3 regions of the Micromonospora sp. NPDC049102 genome follow, and region 1 is predicted to be linked to each of the others. Evidence: riboswitches for the same ligand, from Rfam matches in the RefSeq annotation. Region 1 holds a riboswitch; each other region holds the start of a gene.
The links. A riboswitch is a leader RNA that binds a small molecule or an ion and turns the genes downstream of it on or off. The one in region 1 is predicted to bind cobalamin.

Region 1 (4,454 bases):
CAGGGCGCGCAGTTTCGCCAGCGCCCGCGAGGTCCGCGACTTCACCGTTCCCCGGGGCCAACCCAGCATGACGCCCGTCTCCTGCTCGCCGAGGTCGAGGAGGAACCGACAGACGATCACCTCGCGGTCCCGTTCCGGCAGTTGGCGCAGGGCCGCCACCAGCTGGGCGCGGCGCTCACCGGCGAGGACCGCGCCGACCGCGTCGTCCCCGGCGATCGCGGGCGAGTGGGCCGCCGCCGCCCGCAGGACCAGGCCGTCCCGGCGCGAGCGGGACCGGTGCAGGTTGCGGGTCTCGTTGGCGACGATCGCGAGCAGCCAGGAGCGGAAGGACGCCTCCCCCCGGTACCGGGACAGCTTGCGGTACCCCTTCACGAACGCCTCCTGGACGACGTCCTCGGAGTCCGGTCCCGCGCCGAGCAGCACCGCCGTCCGGTACGCGGACGCGGTGTGCCGGGCGACCAGGAGGTCGTACGCCTCCAGGTCACCGGCTCGGGCGCGGGTGACGAGCACGTCGTCGTCCAGGGGAACCTCCGGTTTGGGTCGCACTGCTGACACCGCCCGCGCGTGTCGGGTTCCGCCCGGGACCCGGTGAGTCAGATTTTTCCCACCCGCCGTGCAGCGTATTGCCAGGAATCGGTGCTGAACTGGAGGTGGAGTCGAAGGAGAGGGGCTGGGCATGGGCTGGTTCAACCGGCGGTCACGAAGCGCCGAGGCGACCCCGACGAAGCTGGACCGCGAGGCCACCCGGGACGACCTCGCCGCGTTGGAGGCGTTCGTCGCCAGCCGGCGCGGGGTGGAGTTCTACCTGGAGCCGGAGACGACCGCCACCGACACCACAGTGGTCGCGATCGCCCACGACGGCGAGTGGATCCGCCGCCGCACCGGCACACCCCGGGCGGCCGGCGACATCGCCCGCAAGCACGCGGTACCGCTGTACGAGGCGGCCCGCACCGGCTATCCCGAGCGGATGCGGGTGTGGAATCGGGCACACCCGGAGCGCCGCGCCCGCTGAGACACATCCGGCCGCAAGCCCACCCCTGTCCTGCCGCCGACGCGGGCCAGGGGGCTCTGCGCATCCTTTGCTCTGCTTCACCAGAGGCGCCAGTGCGACCCCGTCCGCGTTGCCTGTGGGGAAGCAGAGCAAAGGATGTCGGGCATGGGACGCGGGCAGCGGGGTGGCGAACAACAGGGCGGGCATCGAGGCGGGGGCATCTGCGGCGGTGTCCACCGCCGCAGCACGGCGACGCGCGCCTGCTGGGCGGGCCGCAGCGGCGTTGACCCGCAGCGTGGGGGTGTGGCAGCATTCGCGGCCTGACGGCAGTGAAGGAAGTCGGTGCGAATCCGACGCGGTCCCGCCACTGTCACCGGGGAGCGATCCCCCCTCGTGAGTCACGGCCGTGTGTCTGCGGTTGGAAGGCCGGGGGAGAGCATCGATCCGGAAGCCAGGATACTTCGGCCGTCGGGACGTACCCCAGGGCGTGGACACCCGAGGAGGACCCGATGACGCTTGGCGTCTCCATCATCGACGGCTGCTGCCGTTCCCCGCACCGCAGCTGTGCCGTCGCCGCGATCGGCATCGACTCCGTTTCCCGCTGAGTTCCGCGCCACGCCACCCGTCGCCGCCGGCCGCGCGCCGGTGAGCGGACCGGGTCGCGGTGCCCGCTGAACCCCGCGCCCATCCCACGTCGCCCGTTCGCTGCCGCGAGCGCGTCGACGTCACCGTCCGGAGCGTACCGTGCACATTCTGCTGCTCTCCACCGCCGACACCGACCTGCTGGCCGCCCGCGCCAGCAACGCCGAGTACCGGCTCGCCAACCCCGCCCGCGTGGCGGCCGACGAGGTGCCCGCCCTGCTCGACGGGGTCGACCTCGCCGTCGTACGCCTGCTCGGGGGTCGGCAGGCGTGGCCGGACGGCCTCGACGCGGTGCTCGCCGGCGGGGTGCCCACCGTTGTGCTCGGCGGCGAGGCGCTGCCGGACGCGGAGCTGATGGCGGTCTCCACGGTCCCGGCCGGGGTCGTCGCCCAGGCGCTGGCGTACCTGGTCGAGGGCGGTCCGGACAACCTCGGGCAGCTGGCCCGGTTCCTCTCCGACACCGTCCTGCTCACCGGCGAGGGGTTCGCCCCGCCCGCGCTCACCCCGGCTTACGGCGTGCACGGCGAGCACCCCGTCGACCCGGACCGGCCCACCATCGGCATCGTCTTCTACCGGGCACACGCCCTCGCCGGCAACACCGCGTTCGTCGACGTGCTGGCCGACGCGGTCCGCGCTGCCGGCGGCAACCCCCTGCCGATCTTCTGCGGCTCGCTGCGCGGGCTGACCAGCGGCGCCGGTCCGCTCGGGCTGTTCGCCCGCTGTGACGCGCTCCTGGTCACCGTGCTCGCCGCCGGTGGCGCGGTCGCCGCCGACGCGTCCTCCGGCGGCGACGAGGACGCCTGGGACGTCGGCGCGCTCGCCGCCCTGGACGTTCCGGTCATCCAGGCGCTCTGCCTGACCAGTACCCGCGAGCAGTGGGCCGGCAGCGACGCGGGGCTGTCCCCGTTGGACGCGGCGATGCAGGTGGCCATCCCGGAGTTCGACGGCCGGATCGTCACCGTGCCGTTCTCGTTCAAGCAGATCGACGCCGACGGGCTGTCGGTGTACGCGGCCGACCCCGAGCGGGCCGCCCGTGTGGCCGGGATCGCGGTGCGGCACGCTCGCCTGCGGTACGTGCCCACCGCCGACAAGCGGATCGCCGTGATCCTCAGCTCGTACCCCACCAAGCACTCCCGGGTCGGCAACGCGGTCGGGCTGGACACCCCGGCCTCGGCGGTCCGGCTGTTCGCCGCGCTCGCCGAGGCGGGCTACGACCTGGGCGACGCGCCGCCGCCCGACGACGGTGACGCGCTGATCCACGCGCTGATCGCCGCCGGTGGTCACGACGTCGAATGGCTGACGCCGGAGCAGTTGGCCGCCGCCGAGGCCCGGATACCGGGGCAGACGTACCGGCGGTGGTTCCATGCGGTTCCGGCCGAGCTGCGCGAGCGGATGCGGGAGCACTGGGGCGAGCCGCCCGGCGAGCTGTACACCGAGGGCGGCGACATCGTGCTGGCCGGGCTGCGCTTCGGAAACGTGGCGCTGCTCATCCAGCCGCCACGCGGTTTCGGGGAGAACCCGATCGCCATCTACCACGACCCGGACCTGCCCCCGAGCCATCACTACCTGGCCGCGTACCGCTGGCTCGCCGTCCCGGTCGCGGACGGCGGCTTCGGCGCGGACGCCGTGGTGCACCTGGGCAAGCACGGCACCCTCGAATGGCTGCCCGGCAAGGGCCTCGGCCTGGCCGCCGACTGCGCGCCCGACGCCGTCCTCGCGGACCTGCCGCTGGTCTACCCGTTCATCGTCAACGACCCCGGCGAGGGCACCCAGGCCAAGCGGCGTGCACACGCCGTCGTCATCGACCACCTGGTGCCGCCGATGGCCCGCGCCGAGACCTACGGCGACCTGGCCAAACTGGAGCAACTGCTCGACGAGTACGCCACCGTGCAGGCGCTCGACCCGGCCAAGGTGCCGACCGTGCGGGCGCAGATCTGGGACCTGGTACGCGCCGCCGAGCTGCACCACGACCTGCACACCGAGGCGATGCCCGACGCGGACGACTTCGACGACTTCGTGCTGCACCTCGACGGCTACCTGTGCGAGGTCAAGGACGTGCAGATCCGCGACGGGCTGCACATCCTCGCCGACGCGCCCACCGGTGAGCCGCGGGTCAACCTGGTCCTCGCCGTGCTGCGCGCCCCGCAGATCTGGGGTGGCGCCCAGGCACTGCCCGGCCTGCGGCAGGCTCTCGCCACCGAGTACGGCCTCGACGAACAGGAACTGCTCGCCACGCCGGGCCAGCGGATCGCGCTGCCCACGGCGTTGACCGAGGCGGTGGACGGTCCGGCCGGCACCGCCGCCGACGCGATCGACCTCATCGAAGGGCTCGCGCGCCGGCTGGTCGTCGGCATGGAGACCCTGGACTGGGCGGTGGACGCGGCCGACGCCGTCGTCGCCGAGGTGACCGGCCAGTCGATCCCGCACGCCGCAGCCGTGCTGCGCTTCGCCGGCACCGAACTGGTGCCCCGACTGGAGCGCACCACCGACGAGCTGCGCAACACCCTCGGCGCGCTGGACGGCCGGTTCGTGCCGCCCGGCCCGTCCGGCTCGCCCACCCGGGGCCTGGTCAACGTGCTGCCCACCGGCCGGAACTTCTACTCCGTCGACCCGAAGGCCATCCCCAGCCGCAACGCCTGGGACGTCGGGGTGGCCCTGGCCGACTCGCTGCTGGCCCGGCACCTCGCCGACACCGGCGCGTACCCCCGCTCGGTGGGGTTGACCGTGTGGGGCACCAGCGCGATGCGGACGCAGGGCGACGACATCGCCGAGGTGCTCGCGCTGCTGGGCTGCCGGCCGGTCTGGGACGAGCGGTCCCGGC
Region 2 (4,454 bases), on a different contig from region 1:
GACACCCCACAAATCCGGTTGCAGGCGCCCCCGCGCGGCCCGGGTCTGCGCGAACGCCGGGTGTGCCCCGAACCGGCGGGCCAGGTCGGCGGAGGTCTCCAGCGCGGTGAGGTACAGCTCCTCGCTGATCCGCGTGGACAGCTCCCGCGCGGCCGGCGAGTCGAACGGCAGCCGCAGCGCGAAGAACACGTCCTGCAACCCCATCAACCCGAGCCCGACCGGACGCCAGCGGGGGTTGCTCGCCGCCGCCTGCGGGGTCGGGTAGTAGTTGATGTCGATGACCCGGTCGAGGAACGTCACGGCGGTACGGACCGTGGCGCGCAGCCGTTCCCAGTCGATGCCGTCGTCGCTCAGGTGGGCGGCGACGTTCACCGAGCCGAGGTTGCACACGGCGGTCTCGGCGTCGCTGGACACCTCGATGATCTCGGTGCAGAGGTTGGAGAGGTGCACGACGTTGCCCGGCTCGGCCGTCTGGTTGCACAGCCGGTTGGCCGCGTCCTTGAAGGTCATCCAGCCGTTGCCGGTCTGGGCCAGGGTCCGCATCATCTTCCCGTACAGCTCACGTGCCGGCAGCTGCCGCACGTAGCGGCCCTGCGCCTCGGCCGCCCGGTACGCGGCGTCGAACCGCTTCCCCCACAGGTCCGGCAGTTCCGGCACCTCGTCGGGGTCGAACAGCGACCACATCTCGTCCGCCTCGACCCGGCGCATGAACTCGTCCGGGATCCAGTTGGCCAGGTTGAGGTTGTGGGTACGGCGGGCGTCCTCGCCGGTGTTGTCGCGTAGTTGGAGGAACTCCTCGATGTCCGGGTGCCACGGCTCGAGGTAGACGCAGGCCGCGCCCTTGCGTCGGCCGCCCTGGTTGACCGCCGCGACGCTCGCGTCCAGTGTGCGCAGCCACGGCACGATTCCGTTGGACTGCCCGTTGGTGCCCCGGATCAGCGCGCCGCGGGACCTGACCCGGGAGTACGCGATGCCGATGCCACCGGCGAACTTGGACAGGTTGGCGACCTGGGCGTAGCGCGCGTAGATCGAGTCCAGCTCGTCGCGCGGCGAGTCGACCAGGTAGCACGAGGACATCTGCGTGTGCCGGGTGCCGGAGTTGAACAACGTCGGTGAGCTGGGCAGATAGGCGAGGCTGGACATGAGCCGGTAGAAGTCGACCGCTTCGTCGGGCGTACGCGACAGGCCGCAGGCCACCCGCAGCAGCCAGTACTGCGGGGTCTCCAGCACCAGCCTTGACGTGGGGTGACGCAGCAGGTACCGGTCGTAGACCGTGCGCAGGCCGAAGTACTCGAACCGGCGGTCACCGTCGGCGTCGACGGCGTTGTCGAAGTTCTCGGCGTGCGCGTTGACGAACGCGGCGGTCTCGTCGCCGATCAGGCCCTCGGCGTGGCCGGCCCGGATCGCCGCGCTGAACGAGGCGATGCCCTGCCGACGGACCTCCTTGTCGACATAACCGGCCAACAGGCGCGCGGCCAGGCGCGAGTACTGCGGTTCCGCACCGATCATCTCGGCTGCCGTCTGGATGGACAGCCGGTCCAGCTCCGCCGTCGTCGCGCCGTCGTAGAGGCCGCTGATCGTACGGGTGGCGACCCGCATCGGGTCGACGTCGGTCAGGTCGTCGGCCCACCGCTCGACCGCCCGGACGATCCTGTTGACGTCGACGGCCTCGGTGCCGCCGTCGCGTTTGCGGACCTGCATCGGTGTCCGCCGCAGGGCTTCGCCGCTGACCGGTACCACCTCGGTGACTGTCACCACTCACTCCTCGGGAGTTCGAGACCTCACGGCCCTCGGACGCGAGGAGACGGACACCGTCGGACGCCACGCCGGCGCGGCGTGGGTCAGGTGGCGTCAGCCGTCCCACGCGGCCTCGGACCGCCGCACACCCGGGGTCGGGTACGCGGCGCGCTGGCAGGTCTTCGGACTCGCGGGCACGACCGGTACTAGCCGGTCTCCTACTGGCCGTCGCTTCCCAGGCCGATTGGTGGCCCAGTGCTGATGGCGGCGGTCGTTCCCACTCACCGCTGCGGGACAGTCCCGGATTCCCACCGGGTTCCCTCTTGCCTCGACCACTCGGGATGAGCGGCCGAACCAGCTGCGCTCGACACCATATATAGGGGCGGCTGCGTTTGTCACACCCCACATGTCGGGTCCGGGCGTGTCGCGGTCAACGGTGATGGTCACCGTCGATAGCTTCGAGTCGACCGGTGAGCGCACGTCGGGCGGCAGCGCGTCCGGCCGTCGCCGCCGGCTTGACTGAGCCGAACCGGCACCGATACGGTCGATCCACTATCTGCGGCGACGCGAGGGAAGCCGGTGAGAATCCGGCGCGGTCGCGCCACTGTGAGCGGTCCCCACTCGGGGGTCGCGAGCCAGGACGCTCGGTCGTCCGCAGCCTTGCGATGGGGACGCGTCATCCCCGAGGAGGTTCGTGCACGCATGTCCAGCTCCACGTCCAGCCAGCCGCTGGTGCACCCCGCTGTCCCGACCCGTCTGCTGTGGGCGGTCCTGGCCACGGTCGCCGCGCTCGCCCTGCTGACCTACCTCGTCGCCTTCGACCAGGGAGCCGTCTCGCGCAGCGGCATGTACCTGCACGAGTTGATGCACGACGGTCGGCACCTGCTCGGTGTCCCGTGCCACTGACCGGCACCGGCACCGCACCCTCGTTCGTCACGGTCCTGCTGCGCGGCCTGCTCGCCGGCCTGGTGGCAGGTTTGCTCGCCGGAACGTTCGCATACGTCGTCGGCGAACCGCACGTCGAGGCGGCCATCGCCATCGAGGAGGCGGCGGCTGCCACGCACGCCGAATCCTCCGCCGACGGGCACCAGCACGACGAGGACGCCCTGGTCGGCCGGAACGGCCAGCGCGGCGGCCTGTTCCTGGCCACCGGCCTGTTCGGCGCCGCGATGGGCGGCCTGCTGGCCACCGCGTACGTCCTGCTGAGCCGGCGACGCAGGACCGTCGACGATGGGCGGGGCGGTCTGCTACTGGCCGGCGGCGCGCTGCTCGGCGTGGTGATCGTGCCGTTCCTCAAGTACCCACCGAACCCTCCGGCGGTCGGCGACCCGTCCACCATCGACCAGCGCACGGTCACCTACCTGTTGATGGTGGTACTCGGCCTGGTCGCGGTCTGGTCGGGTTCGCTCGGCTACCGCTCGGTCGGCGCGCACTCGCCGGTGTGGCTCCGCGCCAGCGCGGCCGTCGGCGGTTTCCTGCTGGTCACCGTCGTCTCCTACGTGGTGCTGCCGTCGTTCCAGGAGGTCCCCGGCGACTTCCCCGCGACGCTGCTGTGGAGTTTCCGGCTCGCGTCCCTCGGCACCCAGGTGCTGCTGTGGACCGGGATCGGCCTGCTCTTCGCCGCTCTGATGCACCGTCAACGCGCGGTCGCCGAGGCACGACTGGCCGGGTGAGCGCCACCAGCCTGCGGTTGGTCGCCCACGGGCACACCGTCGCTCTTCGGCAGGCCCGTTTCGGCGGGAACGACAGCCTGGACGAGGGCGGCCGGCGCGCCGCCCTCGCCCTGTCCCCCGTCGACCCGTGCCGGCGGACCGGCGACGGCCTTGCCTGCCTGTCCAGTCCCGCGACGGCGGCCGTGCAGACCGCGTACGCCCTCGGCCTGACGCCCGCGGTCGAGTCGGCGCTTGCCGACTGCGACTACGGGGAGTGGGCCGGTCGATCCCTTCAGGACATCGCCGCGACGCGACCCGAGGCGCTGCATGAGTGGCTGACCAGCCCGGACGCGGCACCGCACGGTGGCGAGTCGGTCGCGGCGCTGCGCCAGCGCGTCGGTCGGTGGCTGGACGCCCAGCGTGGCGTCGGTCGAGGGGTCACGGCCGTCACCCACCCGCTCGTGATCCGCGTCGCGCTGGTGCACGCCCTGGATCTGCCACTGGCGACGTACCGGCAGTTCGACGTCGCGCCGCTGGCGATCGTCCGGCTCACCGACCACGGCCGACGATGGCAGCTCCGGCTGAGCGCGCCCCCGTCACCCTCGGCAGTCGACAGAGCCGGTGAGCGACATACCACAGAGGTATGAATATGACTCTGACGTATGTGCCGCACAACCGACATGCCTCGCCGGCGGCGGGAGACCACGGTCGTGTCAATGGGTTGATCGCGGGGAAACGCGCGCCGCAGCGTCCCGGTTGGACTCGTGACCGCTCAGCGACCGCCGGCGGCCAACTCGGCCAGCATGCCCTCGCAGCTGCGCACGACGACCTCCGCCCCGCGCCGCTGGGTCAGCGGTAGCAGCGGATCCTCGGCCCGGTCCCGCCACCGCCACTGGGCGTCGGCCGCGACCTCCCAGAGCCGCTGCGCGGTCGCCCCGTGCTCGACACCGAGCCGGGCCGCCAGGGAGACCCCGTCGCCGCCGACCAGACGCTGTGCCTCGGCGGCCAACTCGGCGTCGAAACCGAGACGCGCATTTCGCAACGCCACCAGCAGGCGTAACTCAC
Region 3 (4,454 bases), on a different contig from region 1:
ACGAAAGAGTGCTCCGTCCCGGTTTTGCCGCCGCCCTGGTCGCCATAGGACCTCCACGATCGGGAGATGCTTGCGGGGAGGTATGAGTGTTGTTCGTGTAAGCCTGCGGCAGGCGGACAGGGTGTCCGGCTCGTGCGGATGGTGCCCGAGCAGATCGCCTTCGCGGGCGGCCGGTCGTTGCTGCTCGGTCCGGGGGCGCACAGCACCCCACACCTGTGGTCCGTGATCGCCGACCTGGCCCCGGACGTGGTGGTGTTCGGGCCGTGTGGCTTTACGCCCGAACGGACCATCGGCGAGCTGTCCGTGGCGGCCGGATTCCCGCGCTCAACGGGTTTCCGTCGAGGCGGGTTGACCCGCCTGGCCGACGCGGGCATCGGATGCGCGTTGTCGCACGCCACGGTGGGGCGGCGTGCCGCCGCCCCACCGCGCGCTCAGGTAAGAGTGCTGCGGATCTCGGCGGCGCCGCTGACCAGACGGGTCAGGGACTGCTCGACCTCCGGGTAGCCGCGGGTCTTGAGGCCGCAGTCGGGGTTGACCCAGAGCCGGTCGGCGGGCACCGCGGCGACGGCGCGGCGTAGCGCGTCGGTGACCTCCGCCTGTTCCGGTACGCGGGGGGAGTGGATGTCGTAAACGCCGGGTCCGACGCCGCGTTGGTAGCCGGTGGTGCGCAGATCGTCGAGGATCTCCATCTTCGACCGGGACGCTTCGATGCTGGTGACGTCGGCGTCGAGGGCGTCGATCGCGGTCAGGACCTCGCCGAACTCGGAGTAGCACAGGTGGGTGTGGATCTGGGTGGCGTCGGCGACTCCGCTGGTGGCGAGCCGGAACGCCCGGACAGCCCAGTCCAGGTAGGCGCGCTGCTCGTCCCGGCGCAGCGGCAGTGTCTCCCGCAGAGCGGGTTCGTCGACCTGGATGATGCGGATGCCGGCGGCTTCCAGGTCGCGGGCCTCGTCGCGTAGTGCGAGGGCGGCCTGGTTGGCGGTGTCGGCGAGGGGTTGGTCGGTGCGGACGAATGACCAGGCCAGGATCGTCACCGGTCCGGTGAGCATGCCCTTGACCGGTCGGTTCGTCAGCGACTGCGCGTAGGTGGACCAGTCGACGGTCATCGGTCCGGTCCGGGTGACGTCGCCGTAGATGATGGGCGGGCGTACGCACCGGGAGCCGTACGACTGCACCCAGCCGTTGACCGTGGCGGCGAACCCGTCGAGCTGCTCGCCGAAGTACTGCACCATGTCGTTGCGTTCCGGTTCGCCGTGCACCAGCACGTCCAACCCGAGACGTTCCTGCACAGCGATGACGTGGGCGACCTCGGCGCGCATCCGCTCGGCGTAGCCGGTGTCGTCGAGCCGACCGGCCCGGTGCGCCGCGCGAGCCTGCCGCAGCTCCGCGGTTTGCGGGAAGGATCCGATGGTGGTGGTGGGCAGCGGCGGGAGACCCAGTCGGGCCTGCTGAGTGGCGGCCCGTTGGGCGTATGGGCCCCGTCGTACGTGTTCGGGTCGCAACGCGTCCAGTCGGGCTCGGACCCCGTCGTTACGCCAGGCCGCCGGGGTCGCGGGCAGGGCAGGGGGCAGGGCGCCGACACCGTCGCGCAGTGCGCGTCCGAGAGCGACGACCTCGTCGACCTTCTGCCGGGCGAACGCGAGCCGCCCACGCAGGTCCTGGTCCAGATCGGGTTCGGCGGCGAGGTCCACCGGCACGTGCAGCAACGAACAGGTTGTCGACACCGCGACATGGTCGGCTAGAGCGGTCAGTACGGCGCCGGTCGCGGTGGCGGTGCGTAGGTCGGTTCGCCAGATGTTGCGCCCGTCGACCAGTCCAGCGACGATCGTCTTCCCGCGTAGTGGGCCGGCGGCGGCGAGGCGGTTCAGGTTGCCTGGCCCGGCGACCAGATCGATGCCGACCGCCTCGACCGGGGTGCCCAACAGCGCTGGCAACGCGTCGCCGAGGTCACCGAAGTACGACGCGACGAACAACCGTGGGCGGTGCTTCAGGAGGCCGAGCCGGCGGTACGCGGCGCGTAGCGCGGCGATCTCCTGCGGGGTGCGGTCGGCGGCGTACGCGGGTTCGTCGAGTTGAACCCATTCGACGCCGGCACCGGCCAGGGTGCCGAGGATGTCGGCGTAGACAGCGATGAGGTCATCGAGCCGGTCGAACGGTCGGAATCCCTCGGGCGCGTCCTCGGTGGCCTTGGACAGCAGGAGGTAGGTCGCCGGGCCGACCAGCACCGGTCTGGTGGTGACGCCGAGCGCCTTGGCTTCGGCGTACTCCCGTACCGCCTTGTCGGGCCGAGCGGTGAACGGTGTGTCCGGGCCGACCTCCGGCACCAGGTAGTGGTAGTTGGTGTCGAACCACTTCGTCAGCTCCAGCGCCGGCTCGAACTCCGTGCCACGAGCCATGGCGAAGTAGGTGTCCAGGTCACCGAGGCCGAGGCGGCGGAACCGGTCGGGGACCGCGTCGACCAGGACGGTGGTGTCGAGTACCTGGTCGTAGAAGGAGAACGTGTTCGACGGGATCGCGTCCAGACCGGCGTCGCGCAGTGTGCGCCACACGTCTGCGCGAAGGCTGGCGGCAGTTAACTGAAGGGCGTTCGCGTCGATCCGGCCCGCCCAGTAGGACTCGACGGCGTGCTTGAGTTCCCGGTGCGGACCGATGCGGGGATAGCCGAGCACGGTGCTCAGCCCGAACGGTGTGGTCACGGAACAGGTGTCCTTCCCTCGAGGTCGACCACCGACCACACTGGAGGGACACGGCAGGGCACGGACCAACGACCGGGCCTCGCCCTGACCCTCCCGAGAGGTCGACGGCGGCGCACGCGGACGCGTACGCGGTGCGGGCAGGTCTTCGGACTCGTGGGCGTGACCGGGTTGACCGATCTCCTACTGGCCGTCGCTTCCCAGACGCTCACGCGTCCAGTGCGTATGACGGCTGTCGTTCCCACTCACCGCTGCGGGGCAGTCCCGGTTTCCCACCGGGTTCCCTCTTGCGACGCCGCACCGTGACGGTGCGGCGAACCAGCACTGCCGACCATCGTACGGCCTGCGAGCTGATCCTCAGGGCCGCAGTCACAGGCGGATTCCCTGTCGTCCGCCCGCCACCGGACCGGCCGGTAATCCGGGCACCCGGATTCCCGGCCGAGGCCCGCTACGGCGGGGAGATGGACGGAGCCTGCCCGGAGCCGAAGCGCCATCCTTCGACAGTGCCCTGCGCGGGGTTGTAGCTGCTGGCGCCGAGGGTGCTGTAGGACCAGGTGCCGCCGGGTACGGCGTGCCAGTACGACCAGTACGCGCTGGCAGGTGGCGTGTTGACACACGGTTCGGCGGCGGGGAGGGGGTAGCCGTTGATGCGGCAGACGAAGGCCAGCCCCCACCGTTGTGTACCGGTGACGGTGAAGCCGGCCCCCTGCAACGCGGCGAGGCCGGTCGGTGGGTCCCCGAGCCGGCAGCCGGTCTGCGCACCGAGGCCGAAGGCAGTGAGGTCGACCACCACAGTGACGCCCGCCCCCGGCGTACACGCTGCGGCGTGTGCAGCGCGCGGGAGCGGATCGACCGCGACCAGACCGGCGCCGGCGACGACGGCCGCGAGGAGTAGCGCGATCCGTCGGCGAGCCGTCACCCGCGGGGCGGTCACCACGGCGCACACGCCAGGACGGGCGCGGTCGGCTGGGCGCCGGCGGCCGACAGGGTCGCGTACCCGGTGCCCGCCATGCCGGGTGCGGCCTGCGCGGTGGCCCGAACAGCGGTGCTCGCGTCGAACCCCCCCCGAGGTGTACGCGATGGCACCACGATTGGCGGATGCCCCCGTGCAGTTCACCTGCAGGCTGATCAGGTGCTGGCGAGCGCGCAGCCACGGCAGTGATCGCCCGGCGGCGGACAGCGCCTGGGCGGCGAGTCCGGTGCTGTTCGCGTTGGGCACGCCGTTGGTGGAGAACGGGCCGTCGCTGTTCTGCACGGAGACGAGCCACTGCGCCGCCGAGGCCGCGACGAGTGGCCGGTCCGCCGCGAGCAGAGCCTGCACGGCCATCGCTGTGGCGTCGACGTCGCTGACGCAGGTCGCCTGCCCGAAGAGCAGCGGGAAACCGCCGTCGCCGCACCGGCTCGCGGCCAGGAACGTCACCGCCGCCGGTGCGCCCTTGGCGCGGTCCAACGCCAGCGCTGCGAAGGACTGGGTGAACGCGTTGCTGTAGTCGCCGAACGCCGAACGGTCGGAGTATCGACCCGATGGTGTCAGCAGGCCGTTGAGGCGGGTGAGTAGGTCGACCCTGCCGAACGCCGCCGGGTTGAGGCCGCGGACCTGGGCACCGAGGGCGAGTTTCGCTGTCGCGCCCGCGTACGACTCGGTGCCGTCGCCGATGTAGCCGGTGAGTACGGCGGGTTGGGCGAGCCACGACACGGCGTTGGCCGCAGTCGTGTCGGCTACTTTCGCCGCGGCGAAGGCGAACACCGCGTCGAGGGTGA

Region 2: it holds a riboswitch for cobalamin, as region 1 does, so the genes downstream of both, ACGFH9_RS06395 (CbtB domain-containing protein) here and cobN (cobaltochelatase subunit CobN) in region 1, are expected to answer to the same signal.
Region 3: it holds a riboswitch for cobalamin, as region 1 does, so the genes downstream of both, metE (5-methyltetrahydropteroyltriglutamate--homocysteine S-methyltransferase) here and cobN (cobaltochelatase subunit CobN) in region 1, are expected to answer to the same signal.

The regions. Positions count from the first base shown of each region.
Region 1 is NZ_JBICTE010000009.1:95,646-100,099, forward strand. It holds gene ACGFH9_RS12345 (RNA polymerase sigma factor) at 1-546, opposite strand, end outside; gene ACGFH9_RS12350 (hypothetical protein) at 677-1,012, shown strand; cobalamin riboswitch at 1,324-1,453, shown strand; gene cobN (cobaltochelatase subunit CobN) at 1,736-4,454, shown strand, end outside.
Region 2 is NZ_JBICTE010000004.1:75,212-79,665, reverse strand. It holds gene ACGFH9_RS06400 (ribonucleoside-diphosphate reductase subunit alpha) at 1-1,701, opposite strand, end outside; cobalamin riboswitch at 1,893-2,111, opposite strand; cobalamin riboswitch at 2,266-2,405, shown strand; gene ACGFH9_RS06395 (CbtB domain-containing protein) at 2,440-2,643, shown strand; gene ACGFH9_RS06390 (CbtA family protein) at 2,634-3,410, shown strand; gene ACGFH9_RS06385 (histidine phosphatase family protein) at 3,407-4,036, shown strand; gene ACGFH9_RS06380 (hypothetical protein) at 4,162-4,454, opposite strand, start outside.
Region 3 is NZ_JBICTE010000043.1:23,419-27,872, reverse strand. It holds gene ACGFH9_RS28565 (hypothetical protein) at 1-46, opposite strand, end outside; gene ACGFH9_RS28560 (hypothetical protein) at 133-504, shown strand; gene metE (5-methyltetrahydropteroyltriglutamate--homocysteine S-methyltransferase) at 432-2,696, opposite strand; cobalamin riboswitch at 2,815-3,031, opposite strand; gene ACGFH9_RS28550 (hypothetical protein) at 3,142-3,630, opposite strand.